2 regions of the Burkholderia sp. AW49-1 genome follow, and region 2 is predicted to be linked to the other one. Evidence: predicted binding sites of a transcription regulator. Region 2 holds the regulator's gene; the other holds the start of a gene.
What was found. The regulator HrcA, encoded in region 2, represses chaperone genes, less so after heat shock. The targets are predictions, from matches to a motif close to TTAGCACTCNNNNNNNNNGAGTGCTAA.

Region 1: groES (co-chaperone GroES) is a predicted target of HrcA. The motif match lies at 4,010-4,036, and genes of this name have one in related genera.

Annotation. Positions count from the first base shown of each region.
Region 1 covers NZ_JBSAXF010000009.1:200,066-207,275, forward strand. Annotated here, with positions in the region: gene ACV22W_RS16745 (hydroxymethylpyrimidine/phosphomethylpyrimidine kinase) at 1-153, shown strand, start outside; gene ACV22W_RS16750 (acyltransferase family protein) at 346-1,578, shown strand; gene groL (chaperonin GroEL) at 1,956-3,596, opposite strand; gene groES (co-chaperone GroES) at 3,643-3,936, opposite strand; gene ACV22W_RS16765 (SRPBCC family protein) at 4,311-4,820, opposite strand; gene ACV22W_RS16770 (LolA family protein) at 4,862-5,494, opposite strand; gene ACV22W_RS16775 (quinol oxidase) at 5,491-5,916, opposite strand; gene ACV22W_RS16780 (anti-sigma factor family protein) at 5,945-6,733, opposite strand; gene ACV22W_RS16785 (sigma-70 family RNA polymerase sigma factor) at 6,733-7,210, opposite strand, start outside.
Region 2 covers NZ_JBSAXF010000011.1:3,979-11,188, forward strand. Annotated here, with positions in the region: gene dnaK (molecular chaperone DnaK) at 1-1,383, opposite strand, end outside; gene ACV22W_RS18100 (thioredoxin family protein) at 1,531-1,971, opposite strand; gene grpE (nucleotide exchange factor GrpE) at 1,982-2,527, opposite strand; gene ACV22W_RS18110 (hypothetical protein) at 2,879-3,040, shown strand; gene ACV22W_RS18115 (RNA-binding S4 domain-containing protein) at 3,012-3,419, opposite strand; gene hemH (ferrochelatase) at 3,425-4,489, opposite strand; gene hrcA (heat-inducible transcriptional repressor HrcA) at 4,628-5,650, opposite strand; gene ACV22W_RS18130 (NAD kinase) at 5,781-6,683, shown strand; gene recN (DNA repair protein RecN) at 6,703-7,210, shown strand, end outside.

The sequences.
Region 1 (7,210 bases), on a different contig from region 2:
GAATACCTGTACCAGGCCGTCCGCGACGCGTTCCGGCCCGGCATGGGCGCGTACCTGCCCGACCGGTTCTTCTGGGCGCGCAGCAACGATGAAACGGACACGCCGCGGGCCGTGAAGGCCGATTCGGCGCCGAGGACGTCGCACCGACATTGAGACGACTGACGTAGCGCACGGCTGTCCCCATACGTCGCAATCGTGATCGATTGGCTTCGGGGACGGGATATCGTCACCAATGGGCCTCTCGGACACTGACTGAGTCAGAACCGTATAAGCGGGTCACGCTCACCAGAACTGCGGCTAAGTTTTCAGCCTAGCGACGCGCTGCGATGTATTCGCGATACCGCGATGCGGTTGGATCGCGCTTACAGCGCCGACTCCGGGTATCGAAATTCATGCGAGTGGTATATTCGCGCTTTAAAGCACCGCGACCATAACAACATGACACTAATAAAGAAAAGCGAAAAAATCGTATTTGCGAACCAGCTACGAGGCCTGGCCGTGATGTCAGTCGTCATCGCTCACTATCTCGGCGTTTACTGGTTCGGTCGTGACGTTGTCGCTCACACGATCGGTGCACCGGTGGCGGAAGGCGGTGCGCCGCGTATCTTCCCATATATTTTCGTCGCGCCTACGTTCAATTATGGTCCGTTCGGCGTCGCGGTCTTTTTCCTGATCAGCGGCTTCGTCATCCCATTCTCCCTAGAGAAGCTGGGAAGAATGAAATTTCTTGCAGCGCGGCTGTTCAGAATTTTTCCAACGTACTGGACGGCCACCTTGCTCACATTGGCCGCCATCCATCTGTCGACGGAACATTGGGGAAGCAAGTTCTACATCACCCCGAATCAGATAACGTGGAATCTGCTGCTGCTCCACGAGCAGATGAACGTCCCGAGCATCGATATGGTCAATTGGACACTGTGTATCGAGGTGCTGTTCTACGTCGCGGCCTTGCTCATGTGGCCATTCATCAAACGTGCATCGGCCCTTGCATTGGTGAACTTCTCGCTTGTCGTTATGGCTCTCGTCACGTGGTGGCCCGAGTCGTGGGACACAGTCCATGTAGGTTCTACGCCAGTAATGCTCGTCTTTTTCAAGTACCAACTCATGATGGTCAGCTTCTTGTTCATCGGAACCTTGTTCAATTTCCGATTGAATCAGCGTATCTCGACCACCACCTTATTTGGCTCGGCCGTTGCGATCTTCATTGCGTTCCTAGCGTCGTGGCCGCATACGTCCTTGGCCGGCCAGTTTTGGGCGACACCGGTCAACTACTTCTATGCCCTGGTGGTTTTTTCGTTCTGCTTCCTGCTTCGAGACCGCTTTAGGCCACTGAAGATTGTCGATTTTTTTGCCGACATCAGCTATCCGCTTTATCTCGTGCATGCGGTGACCGGCTACGCAATCATCCGCCTTTTAATGGCATACCATTTCAGGTACTACCAGGCGGCCGCTATCGCTCTCACGTTTGCGGTTGGAGTTGCCTATGTCCTGCACCGGATCGTGGAAATGCCCACAGCGAATATCTGGAAGGTGAGGAAGCGCGCACCAAACCAAGATAGGCCAGCAGAAGCAGCATAAGAATGACAATAGCCCTGCAAGCACAAGATCTGTCACTGAATAGCGCGGCTGCAATGGGCAGAGCTTGTCCGTTTGAGCCGCGGTATCGCTCAAAAACCAGCCGCCGCTGAGCACACCACGACATCCAACTCCCTGAGCCATCCGGTGCCACTTTTCCAATCGGCCCGCCGACTGAACCGGGATACCGATTCTTGCCCTCAGATGGCTGCGCGCGATGCAGTGTCTGACCTGCGTCGAAATCATGCTCCAGTTGCCCGCTGACCGGCCGGGTCTCGCAACCATCGAACGCATAAAAAAAGACCCGCATCGCTGCGGGTCTTTTCCTTTGGGTAGAACGCGCATCGCTGCGCGCCCCGGACGCCATCGACCGAAGTCGATTACATGTCCATGCCCATGCCGCCCATGCCGCCCGGCATGCCGCCCGGCATCGGTGCGTCTTCCTTCGGCAGTTCTGCGACAGCTGCGTCCGTCGTCAGCAGCAGGCCTGCAACCGACGCTGCGTTCTGCAGTGCGGTGCGCGTGACCTTGGTCGGGTCGACGACGCCGGCTTCAACCATGTCGACGTACTCGCCCGTTGCTGCGTTGTAGCCGTAGTTGCCCGTGCCTGCAGCAACTGCCGCCACCACGACGCTCGCTTCTTCGCCACCGTTCGTGACGATCTGGCGCAGCGGCTCTTCCATTGCGCGCAGCACGATCTTGATGCCGGCGTTCTGGTCGGCGTTCGCGCCGGTCAGGCCTGCGATCGCGGTGCGAGCGCGGATCAGCGCAACGCCGCCGCCTGCCACGATGCCTTCTTCCACAGCTGCGCGCGTTGCGTGCAGTGCGTCTTCGACACGTGCCTTCTTTTCCTTCATTTCGACTTCGGTCGCAGCACCGACCTTGATCACTGCCACGCCGCCGGCCAGCTTGGCCACGCGCTCTTGCAGCTTTTCACGGTCGTAGTCCGACGTCGCTTCTTCGATTTGCGTGCGAACTTGCTTGACGCGCGCTTCGATGTTCACGGCTTCGCCTGCGCCGTCGATGATCGTCGTGTTTTCCTTGCCCACTTCGATGCGCTTCGCCTGGCCCAGTTCTGCCAGCGTTGCCTTCTCGAGCGTCAGGCCGGTTTCTTCCGCGACGACTTGACCGCCGGTCAGGATCGCGATGTCTTCCAGCATGGCCTTGCGGCGATCGCCGAAGCCCGGCGCCTTGACCGCAACGGTCTTCAGGATGCCGCGGATGTTGTTGACGACCAGCGTTGCGAGCGCTTCGCCTTCGACGTCTTCAGCGATGATCAGCAGCGGACGGCCAGCCTTCGCGACTTGCTCGAGCACCGGCAGCAGATCACGGATGTTCGACACCTTCTTGTCGTGCAGCAGCACGAACGGGTTGTCGAGGACGGCGACTTGCTTGTCCGGGTTGTTGATGAAGTACGGCGACAGGTAGCCGCGGTCGAACTGCATGCCTTCGACGACGTCGAGTTCGTCGGCGAGCGACTTGCCGTCTTCGACGGTGATCACGCCTTCCTTGCCGACCTTGTCCATTGCTTCAGCGATGCGATCGCCGATCGACGTGTCGCTGTTCGCCGAGATCGAGCCGACCTGTGCGATTTCCTTGTTCGTCGTGCATGGCTTGCTGATCTTCTTCAGCTCTTCGACAGCCGCTGCGACTGCCTTGTCGATGCCGCGCTTCAGGTCCATCGGGTTCATGCCCGATGCGACGTACTTCATGCCTTCGCGAACGATCGATTGCGCGAGGACGGTTGCCGTCGTCGTGCCGTCGCCTGCGTTGTCGCTGGTCTTGGAAGCCACTTCCTTGACCATTTGCGCGCCCATGTTCTGGAGCTTGTCCTTCAGCTCGATTTCCTTCGCGACCGACACACCGTCCTTGGTGACCGTCGGGCCGCCGAAGCTGCGCTCGAGCACGACGTTGCGGCCCTTCGGACCCAGCGTGACCTTGACTGCGTTGGCGAGAATGTTCACGCCTTCGACCATCTTCGAACGGGCGGAATCGCCGAATACGACGTCTTTAGCTGCCATCTTCTAACTCCTTGAATTCTTGGGAATATGTGCCGTCAGTGGACGCTTACTTGGCGTTGACCACGGCCATGATGTCTTCTTCACGCATGACCAGCAGTTCCTGGCCGTCGACCTTGACGGTCTGGCCAGCGTACTTGCCGAACAGCACGCGATCGCCGACCTTCACGTCGAGCGCGATCGGCGCGCCCTTGTCGTCGCGCTTGCCCGGGCCGATGGCCAGGACTTCGCCTTGATCCGGCTTCTCAGCTGCTGCGTCGGGGATCACGATGCCCGAGGCGGTCTTGGTTTCCTGATCCAGGCGCTTGACGATCACGCGATCGTGCAAAGGACGAAGGTTCATATTCACTCCTCTCTTGACTGAGATTGAAGAACGCTTAGGGAATCTGCCCGGCGGGTCGCCCGGCAGAGAATTGTTAGCACTCTCGTGCAGCGAGTGCTAATTATATGGACGGGTTTTGACAAATTCAAGAAGGGGAACCGGAGGTTTTTTCGTGCAGGGCGGAACGGTGAAAAAACGGGGATTGGCTGAAAAATTCCATTGAAAACAACTACATATGTGTCAGTCCCGCTGTCCGGGAGCGGGCGGGATACGGGATATCCCGACCCTCGCCCCAATTTGACAGGGGGCGAGCACCGAGTTCCCGCGGTCGTCCGGCATCGCGTGAAAATGGCTGCCCGGACGCGACAGGGGCCCAAACCGCGGCCAAGCGATCGTCACATGTCCGGGCAGCCCGCGACCGGCTGAAACGTTCGGCCGTCGGTCTCGACCATCGCACCGAGCAGCCGCGCGAGGCCTTTCGCGCCTTCGCGCATCACGACGTCGTGATTCCACGCGAACAGCGGGCGCGCGATCGGCTCCAGCCAATTCATCCAGCGCTCGCGCGTGCGGATGTGCCAGTCATAGCGCACGACGGTGCGCGCGCCGTCGCCGGCGAACGACCAGCGGCCGTCGCCCTCGATCGCGCCGCTCGCGCGGCCTTCGAGCACATGCGGCCGCTCGACGCGCAGCACGCGCATGTCGAAAGTCAGCCGGTACGGCAACGCGCCTTTCCACGTATATCGCTGCAGTGCGCCGACGCCGCGCGCGTCGCCGCGCTCGATCTCGACGGTCCGCACGGCGCTCTTCCACCAGTCCGGCCAGCGATCGACCTGGTAGATCGCGTCCCAGACGGCCGCGAGGGGCGCGTCCACGCGCCATGTCGTCGAAAACCGGTATTCCGCCATGCTGCCTCCGGCGCGAATCAGAATCGGGGTCACAAGCGCGGTCAGGGCGAGAAAAAGCGGGCGGGAAACGCGACGTCGATCTCGACGTCGTCGAGCGTGACCGTTTCGAGCGGCGCGCCGTCGTCATCAGCGAAGCTGACGACCTTCAGCGGAAAGCCGTCCTCGGTGTCCAGCCACAGACGATAGCGATGCACGCCGTCGATCACGTGCGCGGGCGCGCCCGTCACCGATACGCGCAGCGTGGTGCGCCCGCCAATGGTTTCCTTGCCTTCCGTCACGGTCGCACCGCCCTGCTGCAGCGCATGCACGTTGTGCAGCAGCACGCCGACGTCCGACCGGTCGACGCGATGGCCGCTGCGGTCGCGCAGCAGCGGATTGGACGGCGACAGCGTCAACGCGGGCAGCGCATGTTCGCCGAACGGGCGCAGTCGCACCTTGCCGTTGCCGGGGTCGTACGCGAGCACCGCGCCGTGATGCGGCGATACGAAGTCCATCCGGACGAAACCGGGTTTCAGATAGGCATAGTGGAACTCGGCATGCTCGCCGCTTCGCGCGGACGAGCGGATCGTCGCGCGGTACGAGTGAACCTGGTCGAAATGTGTCTGCGCGATGGTCACGGGATCGGCTGTCATGCTCGCTCCTATCAGGCTCGCGGCCAGCAACGCGGCGATCACGGCGCCGCCTCGACGTCGAGCACGCCTTCCATTCCGCGCTCGCGATGGCTGCGCAGGAACAGCAGCCGATGCGTGCAATAGTAGGCGAAGCGGCCAGGCGCCGTCGGCGTGAAGCGCAACGTGCGCGGCGTCGTGCCCAGCTCGGTATGCACCGCGATGCCGGCCTGCGGCGCGTCGATCTCGAAACTGTGCGGCACGACGCCCGGCTCGGCCGAGACGGTGAGTTCGACCGACACGTGCGCGCGAACGACCACGTGGCTCGGCCGAAAGAAATAGCTGCCGCCGACGATCGCCACCCGCTGCACGCCGTCGGCGTCGACCGGCACGCGCACCGGCGCATCGCCGTCCGCCCGCGCGAGCCCGGCGCCCGCCACGAGCGCCACCGCCACCGCCACCGCCACCGCCACCGCCTTCGTGTTCATCGCTGACTCCCTGCCGATGTCGCGCGCGTCACCCCTTCCATACGTCGGTCGGTCCGCCGAGCGCGCCGCATGCTTCGATCGCGAGCTCGCGCAGGCGTCGTTCGCCGGCGCGTCCGGAGAGCGCATAACCCATGCCGCGATCGGACCAGAAGTACGTATCGCGGCCGCCGGCGGACATCGCCCGGGGCGCGAAGCGCCGCGCATCGTAGGCCGTCATGTAGAGCGTGACGCGCTTGCCGTCCGCGCGCTGGTACATCAGTTGCGCGGCCGGCCCGGCGTCGCCCGGCAGCAGCCGGCCGCCCAGCAATGCATAGCCGTATTCGTCGAGCGACGGCGCACGCACGGGCCGCCCGAGACGCGCGGACAGCCACGCGGCAAGGCGCGCCGGATCGCGTGCGTCGACCTCGACCGGATGTTCGCGATCGGCCGCGTACACGGCGTACGCGACGTCCGCGCGCGCGGCGAAGGCCGGCTCGGCGCCGAAGGTCGTCCAGCCTGCGTGCAGCGCGACGCCGATCACCAGCCCGGCCGCCAGCCCCGCGAATGCATACGCGACGCCGCGCCAACGCGGCACGCGCCGCTGCACGAACAGCGCGGGTGCGGCGGCCGGCAGCGGGAACAGTGCTTGCAACGCGTCGCGCTGCGCGCGGTAATGCGCGAACCGGTTTGCTTCGCGCGGATCGGACGCCAGCCGTTCGAGCACCTCGCGGCGCTCCTGCCCGGACAGCTCGCCGTCGAGCAGCGCCGACAGCAGTTGCGCCGACGCGTCGGCTCCGCCGTCCCGAGCGTTCGAAGGTTTGCGCGGATCGTCGTCCATCATGTCTTCCCGATCACCCGTAATGCGGCCGCGCCGCGCGCCGGCGGCTCGTCGGACAGCAGCGCACGCATCTGTTCACGCGCCCGCGACAGCCGCGACATCACCGTCCCCACCGGCACGCCGAGCACCTGCGCGGCGTCGCGGTAACTCAGTTCCTCGAGCGCGACCAGCAGCAGCACCTCGCGCTGCTCGACGGGCAGCCGGTACAGCGCGCGCTGCACGTCGCGCAACAGCAGGCCGCCGATCTCGTCGGTCGGCGCGGCCATCGTCTGCCATGGCGCGGTCGCATCGTCGACCGCGATCTCGTGCCGCGCGCGCAACTGGTCGATGAAGCGGTGGCGCAGCAGCGTCAGCAGCCACGCACGCAGGTTGCCGCCGTCGCGCGGCGGCCGGTTCAGCGCGCGTTCGAGCGTGTCCTGCACGAGATCGTCCGCCCAGGCCCGGTCGCCCGTCAGCGCGCGCGCATATCGCGTGAGA
Region 2 (7,210 bases):
TTCGAGGTTGAACTCGCCGAGCAGCTTGTTGCCTGCCGCCATCTCGCGTTCGCCCTGGAACACCTTGATCGTCACGGCCGACTGGTTGTCGTCCGCCGTCGAATACACCTGTGCGTGCTTCGTCGGGATCGTCGTGTTCTTGTTGATCATCTTCGTCATCACGCCGCCGAGCGTCTCGATGCCGAGCGACAGCGGGGTCACGTCGAGCAGCAGGACGTCCTTGCGGTCGCCCGACAGGACCTGGCCCTGGATCGCCGCGCCGACTGCGACGGCTTCGTCCGGGTTCACGTCACGGCGCGGATCCTTGCCAAAGAACTCCTTCACCTTCTCCTGCACCTTCGGCATGCGGGTCTGGCCGCCGACCAGGATCACGTCGTCGATGTCCGACACCTTGACACCGGCGTCCTTGATCGCGATGCGGCACGGTTCGATCGTGCGCTCGACCAGATCCTCGACCAGCGCTTCCAGCTTCGCGCGGGTGATCTTCAGGTTCAAGTGCTTCGGACCCGATGCGTCGGCCGTGATGTACGGCAGGTTGATTTCGGTCTGCTGGCTCGACGACAACTCGATCTTCGCCTTTTCAGCGGCTTCCTTCAGGCGCTGCAGCGCGAGCACGTCCTTCGACAGGTCGACGCCCTGCTCCTTCTTGAACTCGCCGATGATGTAATCGATGATGCGCTGGTCGAAGTCTTCGCCACCGAGGAACGTGTCGCCGTTGGTCGACAGCACTTCGAACTGCATTTCGCCGTCGACGTCCGCGATCTCGATGATCGACACGTCGAACGTGCCGCCGCCGAGGTCATACACGGCGATCTTGCGGTCACCCTTCTCGGCCTTGTCGAGGCCGAACGCGAGCGCGGCCGCGGTCGGCTCGTTGATGATCCGCTTGACTTCGAGGCCCGCGATGCGGCCGGCGTCCTTGGTTGCCTGACGCTGGCTGTCGTTGAAGTACGCCGGCACCGTGATCACGGCTTCCGTGACCGGCTCGCCGAGGTAGTCTTCGGCCGTCTTCTTCATCTTGCGCAGCACTTCCGCCGAAACCTGCGGCGGCGCCAGCTTCTCGCCGTGCGCTTCGACCCATGCGTCGCCGTTGTCGGCCTTGATGATCGCGTACGGCATCAGGCCGATGTCCTTCTGGACTTCCTTCTCTTCGAAGCGGCGGCCGATCAGGCGCTTCACCGCGAACAGCGTGTTCTTCGGGTTGGTCACGGACTGACGCTTGGCCGGGGCGCCGACGAGCACTTCGTTATCGTCCATGTAGGCGATGATCGACGGCGTCGTGCGCGTGCCTTCCGAGTTCTCGATGACCTTGACCTGGTTGCCTTCCATGATGGCGACGCACGAGTTCGTGGTGCCGAGGTCAATACCGATGATCTTTCCCATTTTTCCTAATCTCCAGAAATGCCTGTTTGCTGCGCGAAACCCCGCTTTTTTGGGCAGTTTCGCGCGCCAGAATTCAACTCTGTTCCCGAAATGCGTCCGGCCGATCCGTTTTCAAGACCCGCCAGGCGATGCGGATATTAAATTTTTTCAATCGCCGCCGGTAGCCGGATCGTGCGGACCGTCGTCGCGGTCCGACGGCGCCCCTGCCGCCGCGGCGATCTTCGCGCGCGCCGCCGACACCGCCGCCTGGAACTGCGCAAGGCCATGCCAACCGGTCGCGCGGCCGAGCCGCTTGCCGCGGTGGAAAAAGAACCACGTCGGCACGCCGTGCAGGCCGAAGCGGCGCCCCAGCTCATGATGTTCGTACACGTTGCAATGGAACCACTTCAGGTCCAGCGCGCGGATCGCGTCCGGCTGGGCGAGCATCGCCTTCTTCGCGATCTCGCAGTTGAAGCAGTCGACGCCCCAGAAGAACACCACGGCGAGCGCGTCGCCGACGCCGGCGATCCCGGCGTCGAACGTGTCGGCCGCCAGCGCCTGCATGTCGAACGCTTCGAACGCGGCCGGATCGACGCCGGTGGGGGCCATCGCGGCCGCCTTACTTCGGCTGGGCGACCGTGACGAGCGCCGGGCGCAGCACGCGGTCCGCGATCGTGTAGCCTTTTTGGAGGACGGTCACGACGGTATTCGGCTCCTGATCGGCCGGCACCATCGAAATCGCCTGGTGCTGGTGCGGATCGAACTTCTCGCCGACCGGGTTGATCGCGACGACGCGGCCCTTCTCGAGCGCGCTCGTCAGCTGGCGCAGCGTCAACTCGACACCTTCGCGCACCTTCGTGATGTCGCCGGACGTGTCGCTGACGGCGGCCTCGAGGCTGTCCAGCACGGGCAGCAGGTGCTCAGCGAAGCCCTCGATCGCAAACTTGTGCGCCTTCGAGACGTCTTCCTGCGCACGGCGGCGGACGTTCTCGGTCTCGGCCTTCGCCCGGAGGAAGCTCTCCTGCAGCTCGGCGACCTTGGCTTGAGCCTCCGCGAGCGCCGCGTCGGCTGCTTCGGCGGCGGGAGCAGCGCCTTGCGCCGCCTGCTTCTCGCTGCCGATGTCTTCGGCCGATTGGGTAGCCGGGTTCTCTTGCGTGTTTTCCATGTCGCTGAAAGTCGATTAGAGGTTGAAGCCAAATCGGCAACCGCCGGACCGTATGCCGGCGGCACCGCACATTGTTGGTGCAAATAAGGGCGAAAACTGCGATTTCAAGAGGGTTATTCGCCGGCATTCGCCAATACCGCGAAACAACCGCGCTGCGCGTCGCCCGATTGCGCGCATTTGTCGCCAGATTGGACGAAACGGCCTGTAACAACGCTTACCAGGCAAGTACTAGCTCGCCACAGGGGGCTGCACTACACTCCACTCAAGCGTCGAGAAAGCGCGTTTACCCTAGCTTACCGTCGCCTGACATCCACCTGGCGCTGCATTCACCGTCCCATCGAGGCGAGTACCGTGAAACTGACCTTTGCCATATCGGTGGTCGCGCTGGTACTGATTGCCGGCACCACCACCATCTGCCTGTCCGGGGCCGTGACCGACCGCACGACCGAATACGGAAGCGCGCGGGCGACGTTCGATCAGATGTTCAGCTCCCACCAGAAAATCTGTCGATGATGCGCCGGTCGCGCTTGGTCGGCCGGCCGTGCAGTTCCGCCGCCGGCTCGCGATACGTGCGGCGCCGCTCCAGTTCGGCGAGCCGCGCGACGCGCCCCGCTTCCGTTTCCTCGTAAAGCGTTTGCGCGATGCTCGCGGGCCCGCGCACGTCGCAAATACCCAGCACGGCAATGTGCCAGACGACACCGTCGATCGCAATCTCGACCTCGTCGCCGACGCGCACGTCCTTCGCCGGCTTGACCGCCGCGCCACCGATCTTCACGTGGCCCTTGTCGACCGCGTCGGACGCGAGCGAGCGCGTCTTGAAGAAGCGCGCTGCCCACAGCCATTTGTCGATGCGCAGCTTCGCGCTGGGTTCCGTCGAAATCTTGTAATTCATCGCGTTCAACTCACCGTTTCGGGCTGTGCGGCCTTCACCGGCCAGCCCTGCAGATTCTCGGCGACGATTTCGCCCACCGCGCCGATCCACGCGGGCGCGCCGTTCAGGCACGGAATCCGGTGGAAGGCCTGGCCGCCGCCCGCGATGAACTCGTCACGCACCTCCATCCCGATCTCCTCGATCGTCTCCAGACAATCGGCCGTAAAACCAGGACAGAACACGTCGGCCCGCCGCACGCCGGCCTCACCGAGTTCGCGCAGCGTCGGCGCCGTATACGGCTGCAGCCACTCCGCCTTGCCGAAGCGCGACTGGAACGTCACGCGGCACTCGAGTGTCGACAGCCCGAGCGCGGCCATCAGCAGCGCGCCCGTCTGCTGGCACTGGTCATGATAGGGGTCGCCCAGGTCGAGCGTGCGTTTCGGCACCCCGTGAAAGCTCAGCACGAGCTTGTCGCCGGCCGCGAAGTCGGGCCGGCCGTGCTGCGCCCAGTATTGGCGCACCTGCTCGGCAAGCGCGTGGATGTAGGCCGGGTGGTCGGCATATTGCCGCACCGTGCGCACTTCCGGCTGGTTACGCATCCGCGCGAGCGCGGCGAACGCGGCATCGAACGCGGTCGCGGTGGTGGACGCCGAATATTGCGGATACATGGGCATCAGGAGCACTCGCTCGACGCCCGCGCGCTTGAACTGCGCGAGTGCCTGCGCAATGCCCGGACTGCCGTAGCGCATCGCGTAGTCGACCGTCACCTGGTAGTCGTTCGATGCGAGCAGGTGGCGCACGCCTTCGGTCTGGCGCTCGGTGTACACGCGCAGCGGCGAGCCCTCGGGCATCCAGACGGCCGCGTATTTCTTCGCGGACGCGCGGCCGCGCAGCGGCAGGATCAGCGTGCGCAGCAGCACCTGCCAGACGACCTGCGGGATTTCGACGACGCGGGGATCCGACAGGAATTCGGCCAGATAGCGCCGCACCGCGCGTGGCGTCGGGGCGTCGGGCGTGCCGAGATTGATCAGCAGCACGCCGATGCGATGGGCGGCCGCAATGCTCGAAGGCGGCTCAAGATCGAAACGCATGGGCAGGAACGTGCTCGGGGCACGCAGTCGAACGGCCTTCAATTATAGCGGGCCGCCTCGCTCCGGTCGGCTGGCCGTTCGGCCGACTGGCGACGCACGGAGCGTCGCGGCACGATGGCGGAACGGTAACAGCTCGGGTTACTGCTGGCTCAGCGTGAGCGACAGCAGCCGCGCGGTGATGTCGACGATCGGGATCACGCGGTTGTACGCCATGCGGGTCGGGCCGATCACGCCGAGCGTGCCGACGATCTGGCCGTTCACCTCGTAGGGCGCGGTCACGACGCTCATTTCCTCGATCGGCACCAGCGTCGATTCGCCGCCGATGAAGATCTGCACGCCCTGGGCGTGGCTCGACACGTCGAGCAATTGCAGGAGGCCCGTTTTTTGATCGAACACGTCGAACAGCTTGCGCAGCCGCGCCATGTCGGACGACAGATCCGCCACTTCGAGCAGGTTGCGCTCGCCGGAAATGAGCACGGTGTCCTCGGTGTCGGGCACCTCGGTGCTGGCCGTCACGGCCGCATGCATCAGCGTGGTCATGTCGCCGCGCAGCTGGTCGATCTCGTCACGCAGGCGGCGGCGCACCTCGTCGAACGACAGCCCGGCGAAATGCGCATTGATGTAGTTGGACGCCTCGGTGAGCTGCGACGGCGAATAGTCGCGCGGCGTCGCGAGCATCCGGTTCTGCACGTCGCCCTCGGGCGTGACGATGATCAGCAGGATGCGCTTGTCCGACAGCCGCATGAACTCGATCTGCTTGAACACGTGGCTGCGGCGCGGCGTCAGCACGACACCCGCGAACTGCGACAGGTTGGACAGCACGCTCGCCGCGGCGGCCACCACCCGCTGCTGCGGTTCGCCGGCCTGCAGCGTGTTCTGCACCTGGCGCGCGACGGCCTCGGCATCGATCGGCGCCTCGACCGTCAGCATCGTGTCGACGAACAGGCGATAGCCGCGCGGCGTCGGCACGCGGCCGGCCGACGTGTGCGGGCTCGACACGAGGCCGAGCTCCTCCAGGTCGGACATCACGTTGCGGATCGTTGCCGGGCTCAGCTCGAGCCCCGAGTAACGGGACAACGTGCGCGAGCCGACCGGCTGACCGTCGGCGATATACCGTTCGATCAGGGTTTTCAGGAGGGTTCGTGCGCGAGGATCTAGCATGGTGGAAAATTTTAGCGCAACCGCGCGAGCACGGCGAGTGGCCGCGGCCACTGTCGCGCGGGCTGACCGATCCGGCCCCGTCTTCACACAGCCGGTTCTTTTCGTCAACGAGCTATGGTGTAATGCCGGCATGAAAACCGGTAATCAGTTCAATACTGTCGCGCTCGTGGGCCGGAGCAACACGCCCGGCATCGCCGAGCCGCTCGCCACGCTGGCTGGCTGCATCGCGAAGCTCGGCTTCGAGGTCGTGTTCGAAGCCGAAACCGCGCGCGAGATCGGCATCTCCGGATATCCGGCGCTCACCCCGGCGGAAATCGGCGCGCGCGCGGACGTGGCAGTCGTGCTCGGCGGCGACGGCACGATGCTCGGCATCGGCCGCCAGCTCGCGCCGTACAAGACACCGCTGATCGGGATCAACCACGGGCGGCTCGGCTTCATCACGGACATCGCGGCGGCCGACATGCAGGCGCGCGTCCCGGTGATCCTGTCGGGCAAGTTCGAGCGCGAAGAGCGCTCGCTGCTCGAGGCCCGGATCGTGCGCGACGGCGAACCGATCTACCATGCACTCGCGTTCAACGACGTCGTCGTGAACCGCAGCGGCTTTTCCGGGATGGTAGAGCTGCGCGCGTCGGTCGACGGCCGGTACATGTACAACCAGCGTTCGGACGGCCTGATCGTCGCCACGCCGACCGGCTCGACCGCGTACGCGCTGTCGTCGGCCGGGCCGATCCTGCACCCGCAACTCCAGGGCATCGTGCTCGTGCCGATCGCGCCGCATGCGCTGTCGAACCGGCCGATCGTGCTGCCCGACGATTCGAAGATCGCGATCCAGATCGTCGGCGGCCGCGACGTCAACGTGAACTTCGACATGCAGTCGTTTACCGCGCTGGAGCTGAACGACACGATCGAGGTGCGCCGCTCGAAGCACACGGTGCCGTTCCTGCATCCGGTCGGCTACAGCTATTACGCGACGCTGCGCAAGAAGCTGCACTGGAACGAACACGCATCGAACGAAGACGACAAGGCGTCCTGACGCACCCGAGCCCGACACCATGCTTCGCCACCTCTCGATTCGCGACTTCGTCATCGTCGCCGCGCTCGATCTCGAATTCGACAGCGGCTTCACCGTCTTTTCCGGCGAAACCGGCGCCGGCAAATCGATCCTGATCGACGCCCTCGCCCTCGCGCTCGGCGAACGCGCCGACGCGAGCGTCGTGCGCGCCGGCTGCGGCCGCGCCGACATCACCGCCGAATTCACGCCGCACGACCGCGTCGCGCGCTGGCTCGACGAACACGCGTTCGACGCCGAGGACACCGTGATGCTGCGCCGCGTGATCGACGCGAACGGCCGCTCGCGCGCGTTCATCAACGGCACCAGCGCGACGCTCGCGCAGCTGCGCGAGCTCGGCGAGATGCTGGTCGACATCCACGGCCAGCACGCGCACCAGTTGCTGATGCGTCCCGATGCGCAGCGCGAGCTGTTCGACACGCACGCGGGGCTCGTCGCCGATGCCGCGAACGTCGCACGCGCGTGGCGCGTCTGGCGCGACGCGACGCAGG